Regions from separate parts of the Agarivorans sp. Alg241-V36 genome, predicted to be linked through region 1. Evidence: predicted binding sites of a transcription regulator. Region 1 holds the regulator's gene; the other holds the start of a gene.
The links. Region 1 encodes LexA, which represses DNA repair genes until DNA is damaged. Its sites were predicted from a motif close to TACTGTATNNNNATACAGTA; they were not measured.
Positions count from the first base shown of each region.

Region 2: the regulator LexA is predicted to act here: its motif matches at 2,519-2,538, upstream of G6R11_RS20015 (SOS response-associated peptidase family protein).

Region 1 is NZ_UNRE01000006.1:367,965-371,772, reverse strand. Features, by position in the region: gene ctaD (cytochrome c oxidase subunit I) at 1-418, opposite strand, end outside; gene coxB (cytochrome c oxidase subunit II) at 430-1,497, opposite strand; gene lexA (transcriptional repressor LexA) at 1,828-2,475, opposite strand; gene G6R11_RS15725 (SDR family oxidoreductase) at 2,844-3,584, opposite strand; gene G6R11_RS15720 (haloalkane dehalogenase) at 3,712-3,808, opposite strand, start outside.
Region 2 is NZ_UNRE01000010.1:140,668-144,475, forward strand. Features, by position in the region: gene G6R11_RS19995 (hypothetical protein) at 1-75, shown strand, start outside; gene dusA (tRNA dihydrouridine(20/20a) synthase DusA) at 265-1,257, shown strand; gene G6R11_RS20005 (super-infection exclusion protein B) at 1,374-2,012, shown strand; gene G6R11_RS20010 (methylglyoxal synthase) at 2,014-2,469, opposite strand; gene G6R11_RS20015 (SOS response-associated peptidase family protein) at 2,583-3,149, shown strand; gene G6R11_RS20020 (gamma-glutamylcyclotransferase family protein) at 3,191-3,784, shown strand.

The DNA.
Region 1 (3,808 bases):
CGCCGCCTTCCATAAATAACGAAGCCAACAGCATGGTGAAGGCAAAAGGTAGAATCCAAAAGCTCCAGTTATTCATCCGAGGCAAGGCCATATCTGGCGCGCCAATCATCATTGGAATCAGCCAGTTAGCCAATCCAGTAAAGGCCGGCATTACCGCACCAAACACCATAATAAGGCCATGCATGGTGGTCATTTGATTAAAGAAGTTAGGTTCAACCAACTGTAAGCCAGGTTGAAACAGTTCTGCGCGAATTACCATAGCCATAGCGCCACCGGTAATAAACATGGCAAAACTGAACCACAAATACATAGAGCCAATGTCTTTGTGGTTAGTGGTTAATACCCAACGCATAAGGCCGCGAGGGGCGCCGTGATGGTGCTCGTCATGGTCAGCATGAACGTCACTAATCGTGCTCATTATTTCTCTCCCTACTGCGCTGCGTTTTGCACGGCCACAACATCCTTGGCCTGCACTAAATCACCGGTATCATTACCCCAAGCATTACGCTCGTAAGTAATTACAGCAGCCAGTTCTTTTAAACCTAGCTGTTTACCAAAGGCTTGCATTGCAGTGCCTGGTACCCCGTGTACAACCACTTCGATGTGTTTAGTTACATCCCCCACAGCAATTGGGCTGTCTTTAAGACCAGGGAATACACCCGGTAAACCTTCACCATTAACTTGGTGACAAGCCGCACAGCTCTTGTCGTAAACTTTTTTGCCTAGCGACATCAGCTCATCCTGTTCCATGGTCATAGCCACCAGCTCTAACTCTTGGGCTTGCTTAGCTAGATAAGCCGCCTCTTCTTCGGCTAGCCAGGTATCGTAGTCGGCCTGAGTTTTAGCAATAACCACAATCGGCATAAAGCCATGGTCTTTACCACATAACTCAGCACACTGGCCGCGGTATATACCGGGTTTATCAATGATGGTCCAAGCTTCGTTAATAAAGCCTGGGTTGGCGTCTTTTTTAACTGCAAAATCAGGTACCCACCACGAGTGGATAACATCTTCTGAGGTCATCAAGAACCGCACTTTTTTATCGATAGGCAATACCAGTGGGCGGTCTACCTCAAGCAAGTAGTTTTTGCGTTTTTCCAGTTTGCCGTTAACTTCATCCATATCAGAAGCCAGCACGCTGTAGAACTCTAATTCACGGTCAAAGTACTTGTAATGCCACTTCCACTGAGAACCCGTAACTTGAATGGTGATATCGGCATCGGAAGGATCTTCCATGGCCAGCAGGGTTTTAGTGGCAGGGATCGCCATTCCAATCAAAATAATGAAGGGAATAATGGTCCAAATAATTTCTACTTTGGTACTTTCATGAAATTGAGCCGGCTTGGCTCCTTTAGACTTACGATGATGAAAAATAGCCCAGAACATGGCGCCAAACACCAGCACCCCAATAGCACAACAAATATAAAAAATTGTCATGTGCAGGCCATAAACCTGCTCACTAATGGCGGTAACACCCGGACGTAAGTTGAATGACATTTCTTGCGCAAATACTTGCGACGAAAAGAATGTCAGCATTAATAGCTGAATCCATCGGCCCACAGCGCTCTCCTTTGCTAGTAGCCAACGACAACAACTCTCCAAACTAGGAAAGTAGCTGCAGAAAAAGGGAAATCCCCCACCCCAAAAGTAGTAGACAGCAACAGCTAAATACAAGCTACTGCTTATAAATTAACCCCTAAGTTAAAGAAATGTAAATATATTGTTGAGATTTTTATGGATAAACACGAAAGATGTGATGCTAACGACAAAAGCCCAAATCAGGCTGATTTGGGCTTAAAAAGGGCGGAACTTATTGCTATGTAAGGCTTACATCCAATCGGCAGTGCGAATAATACCTACCGCTAAACCTTCTATTTCGATGCTTTGATATTCTAAATCAACTTCAATAGTAGAGAGCTCTTCATTCTCTGGATGCAAGTAAACCATTTTACCGTCGCGCTCAAAACGCTTAACAGTAACATCGTCTTCTAAACGCGCCACCACCACTTGGCCGTTGTGAACATCATTGGTTTTATGCACAGCCAGTAAATCGCCATCCATTATGCCAATATCCTTCATGCTCATACCTTGCACCCGCAGCAAATAATCTGCATGAGGGTTAAACAAGTTAGCATCTACCGCATAGTGCGACTCTACATGTTCTTGCGCCAAAATAGGCTCACCGGCAGCCACTTGGCCAATTAAAGGTAAACCCGGCTCTGCTTCCTCGGCCGCAGACTCATTGGCACTGGCGGGCAAGTACGCTTCACTTAAACGGATACCACGCGAAGCCCCCGGGATCATCTCAATAGCGCCCTTTTTAGCTAAAGCACGTAAGTGCTCTTCCGCCGCATTAGCTGAGCGAAAGCCTAACTCCTTGGCAATTTCTGCGCGAGTTGGCGGCATTCCGGTATCGGAAATATGGCGGCGAATAAGTTCAAAGACTTCGGTTTGACGAGGTGTTAAGGGCTTCATAATTTACCTGTAGGTTTATACAGCACACTGTTAGTATATACAGCATAAATAATGAAGCAAGGCTTTATCTAAATCAGTGACTTATTTGTAGGTTTCAGTTTCATTGGAATTCTTTCCGCTACTTTGAAACTACACCCTATATTTTTTGACGTACATCACAAATAAGCAGAGGTTGGAATAAAGAAGGATACGAAGAGTCTAGGTAGCTCATTTTTGGACAGAACTGTGTCAGTGCTTCTTCTAAATTAGCAGTTCATGGACTACCTGAGGTATTGAAAACCTCTAATCAGGTGTCCAAAATTACTCATCCATTACAACAGATCATGGTCGACACACGTCATATCGACCACACATACTGTTAGTGCCAGTTAAAACTCTTGTACTGTAGGGCGCAGTACAATCTCGTTTACATCAACATCGTTTGGCTGTTCAATCACATAAGCGACAGCATTAGCGATAGACGTCGCTGAAATGGCATCGTTATACACCTCATTCACAAATTGAGAGATCGTTGCATCTGAGGTGCCATGTTTAAGCTCAGAATCAATAAGTCCAGGTGAGATGACAGTTGTGCGAATATTACGACCTACCTCCATACGTAGCCCCTCACTAATTGCACGAACGGCAAATTTAGTACCTGCATACACACTGCTCGCTGGCGAAACTTTATGACCAGCAACAGAGGAAATGTTAATAAAGTGACCAGTTTCTTGTCGCTCAAACACTGGAAGTGCAGCTGCAATACCATTAAGTACACCCTTTATATTCACATCGATGGTGTCATTCCACTCTTGTACTTTCAGCGCACTTAAAGGTGAAAGCGGCATAATACCAGCGTTATTGATCATCACATCTGCGCGACCAAACGTCGTTACTGCCAAGTCAACCAGTGCTTTAACGCTCTCACCTATAGTGACATCTGTTGCCAATGCTACTGCCTGACCATTTTCGCTTTGAATTTCAGCAACAATCGCGTCCAGTTTTTCAATGCGGCGCGCACCTAACACCACTTTTGCACCCTGAGAAGCCAGTTTTCTAGCCATTGCCTCACCTAGTCCACTGCTTGCGCCTGTAATTACAACTACTTTGTTTTCAATATTTGTCTTCATATAACTGATTCCTAGGTTTAACTTCTCGGAAGATTGGTTTGTAAGTTCACTGTGTTTAGAACAATACGGCATGCTCAAAAATGCTTATGAGCATTTTTGAGCATATGTCAGGGCTGAATGAGTACAACTAAATCATAGTAAATGAAGCAAGAGCTTGCTCTGCTACTTCAACACCATACTCTTGAACAAAGTGACCCGCTTCTTCAATTTTCATTGGCTCAGGG
Region 2 (3,808 bases), on a different contig from region 1:
GGCCAAGTTGTTGGCAGTGCCAGCTGGTTAGCCGAGTGGGTTAAAGCTGGCGAGTTTCAATTTGTACTTGAATAAGCAAAGCTTAAATAGAGCAAAGGATTCCCCCGACAATATTAGTCAATACCCGCTCAACCGTAGTATAATTGCTGGCTGAGTTAATTGAACTCGAATAATTATAAGCATTTGATAACGGCTAGCTTAAATAAGCGTAGCTATAAAATTTAGTGCTTTGATCTTGCAGCTTTTTATTATTATGTTGAATCCATGACCCAAGTTTCACCTTTCCAAGCTCATCGTTTTTCCGTAGCTCCAATGCTTGATTGGACCGACCGACACTGTCGTTACTTCCACCGTTTGATGAGCAAGAACATTCTGCTTTATACAGAAATGGTGACTACAGGCGCTATCTTACATGGCAAAGGCGACTATTTAGGCTTCTCTGAGCAAGAGCACCCACTTGCTTTGCAATTGGGGGGCTCTAATCCGCTGGAATTAGCTGAATGCGCCAAACGTGCTGAAGATTTGGGGTATGACGAAGTAAACCTAAATGTAGGCTGCCCATCTGATAGAGTTCAAAATGGTCGTTTTGGCGCTTGTTTGATGGCAGAGCCAGAGCTGGTGGCTGAATGTGTTAGCAAAATGCAGCAACAAGTTAAGATACCGGTGACGGTTAAAACGCGAATTGGTATCGATGAGCAAGATAGCTATCAGTTTCTAAAGGACTTTATTGAGTCGGTTGCTGAGGCAGGCTGCGAAACCTTTATTATTCATGCGCGTAAAGCTTGGTTGTCTGGCCTTAGCCCCAAACAGAATCGCGATATTCCTCCGCTAGACTACACAAGGGCTTATCAAGTAAAAGCCGATTATCCGCAGCTCACCATTAGCGTAAATGGGGGAATAGCTAGCTTGGAACAAGTGCAGGAGCATTTAAAGCATCTTGATGGGGTTATGTTAGGTCGAGAGGTTTATCAAAACCCTTACCTACTGGCAGAGGTGGATCAACAGATCTTTGACGATCCGCAGCAAACCTTAAGCCGCCATCAAGTGGCTGAGCTAATGCTGCCATACATTGAAAATCATTTAGCACAAGGCGGCCGTTTACAACATATTAGCCGCCACATGCTGGGCTTGTTTCAAGGTTGCGTGGGAGCCCGTGCTTGGCGTAGGCACTTAAGTGAAAATGCCCATAAGAACGGCGCTGGCATTGAGGTGATGAAAGCTGCAATGGCGCTGGTTCCAGAGCATCAAGAAGCCTAGTTATTGTTACTTCCTTTATTTAGTTAAGGCCGCTTTATGCGGCCTTATTATTATCTGGCACAGCCCTTGCTATCACTACCTGCGAAGAGTCAGCTTTTTGTCAGGAGTGCAAAACAATGGAATTTTTAGGACGTTTAATCGCCCGCTGGGGCATATTAGACATTTTTATGGCGTGGGTACTTACTGCCAGTGGAATGTTACTGCTTATTCCCAAGCAGTGGTTGCCTGAAGCAGGCTTAAACGCGCAACTGAGTATGGTATTAACCATTAGTTGTGTCGCGGGTTTGGCTTATTTTCTTAGCCGCAGTTTGTTGTTGATGGTGACTAGTATCACGGGCACTGTTCAGCATCGTCGTGAATTGCAAAGACTCGCTTCGATGATCTCGTGTTTGGATCATTCAGAGCGTGCAATTTTGCGCGAGTTTATTATTACTCGCCGCAGCGTATTAAGTCTGCCTTTAAAAGAACCTGCCGTAGCAAACTTAATGGAAAATGGTGTGTTAAAACCAATGAATGAGCAACATGTTCATGAGCAACGAAGCAACGTGGATATGATGATCAATTTAGCGGCTCGGCCATTACTGAGTTATAAAGCCTTGGGTTTACCGGTTGGTAAGTTAAACGAGGAGCAAATTGAGCATTTAAAATCAATTCGTCCTCGCTTTTTACAGCCAGATTACAAAGCAAATCGTACTCACTCTGGGAAACTATTTAGGATCCGCGCTGGTGATACAGAAAGCCAGACTGCGGCCTAAGTTAACTAGTGCGCTGTTTTAAGTAACCCGCGTAATCGGGTACATCTACCGAAAACTCCTGATTAAAGTGGCGGCTGGCTAAGATAAATTCAGCCGTCGCTTGGTTGGTGGCCATAGGTATATTCCATACCGCTGCCAAGCGCAGTAGCGCTTTTACATCAGGGTCATGAGGAACCGCATCAAGTGGATCCCAGAAGAAGATCATTAAATCTATTTTACCTTCCGCAATCATCGCGCCTAATTGTTGGTCACCACCCATAGGACCACTTAATAAGGCTTCTACTTCAAAACCCTGCTGTGACAATAGTGTTCCGGTGGTGCCGGTACCAAATAGTTGATGCTTCACTAAATCTTCGCGATGATTTTTCGCCCAGTTTATTAATGCCGTTTTCTTATGGTCGTGGGCGACCAATGCAATACGTTTGCGAACGTTCATAGTGCGGGTAGTTGTATTCATGTTACCTCTTAAATACGATTAGTTTGAAAGCGTTTACTGCAGATTATGTTACTGTTTGTACTTACTATTAGCTAGCAACAGCCAGCAGATAATCAAGGTGGGATAACAAAAACGTGTGCGGTAGCGTAATGATTGGCGGTGAATATGAAATACGACAAGCCATAGGCGTGGATTCGTTATTTTTAGATTTTGGCGAAACTAAGCAGTATAGGCCTAGTGAGTCATTACCAGCTCTAATTGTTGAGCAAAATGCTTTACGTTGTAAGCCTTTTACCTGGGGAGTAAAACATCCTCATCATTCCCAGCTTATTATTAACGCTCGAGCAGAAACCGCCGCGGATAAACCTATGTTTAAAGACGCTTGGAAAACACAGCGTTGTTTACTGCCGGTAAAAGCTTGGCACGAATGGCGTAATCAAGAGCGTTTTGAGTTCAGCCTTGAGCATCAAAATTTGTTGTTGCTGGGAGGTTTATACCTGCAAACTAACGCAGAGCAGAAGCATTTGGTGGTACTTACTCAAACTGCTGCCAGTGATTTACAGCAATATCATCATCGCATGCCTTTATTGTTCGAGCTTAAACAAGGTTTGAGCTGGCTCAGTGGTGAGCATTGTGACTATAAGGCGGAGCAGTTTCATTATCATGTGTCGAGCAATAGCCCGCAGCTAGGTTTGTTTTAGTGACAAGTATTTTTATCGCATCAGATCTCTAGGAGTGATTAATGATTTACATTTTTGGTTATGGCAGTTTAATTGATGCAGATTGCAGACAGCGTACCTTTCCTGGTGAACATGCTTACGCTGCGCGCTTACATGGGTATCAACGTTATTGGAGTGGTTTAAAAAGTGCAGAAGATCGCTCGGCAGTGGTTATCACCCCAGATAACAAGGCCAGTGTGAATGGGGTATTGATTCCTTTTGATGAAAGCTTCTTGCCAGAGTTAGATAAACGCGAAGAAGATTATGACCGAGAATTGCTCGATGTTTCTCAGCTCGATCTCCTAGATGCTCTGCCACAAGCTGCAGTTAGAATTTATACTTATGTGGCTAAAGAGTATTGGCATCCACAGAGCAATAGCCCCATTCTGCAGTCTTATTTAGATGTGTGCTTGCGTGGGTGTTTGGCGGTAAACGAGCAATATGCTCGCGAGTTTTTGCTTTCAACCAATTATTGGGTAAGCCATTGGTTAGATGACCGCCATCAACCAATTTATCCAAGGGCTATAAATATGGATGCTTTAGCCTTAGAGCAAATAGATTCGATATTAAATGATATGGCGCATTTAGCAGACTACAAGCCGGCTGCACAAAGCTAAAAGCGCGGGCATAAAAAAAGGCGC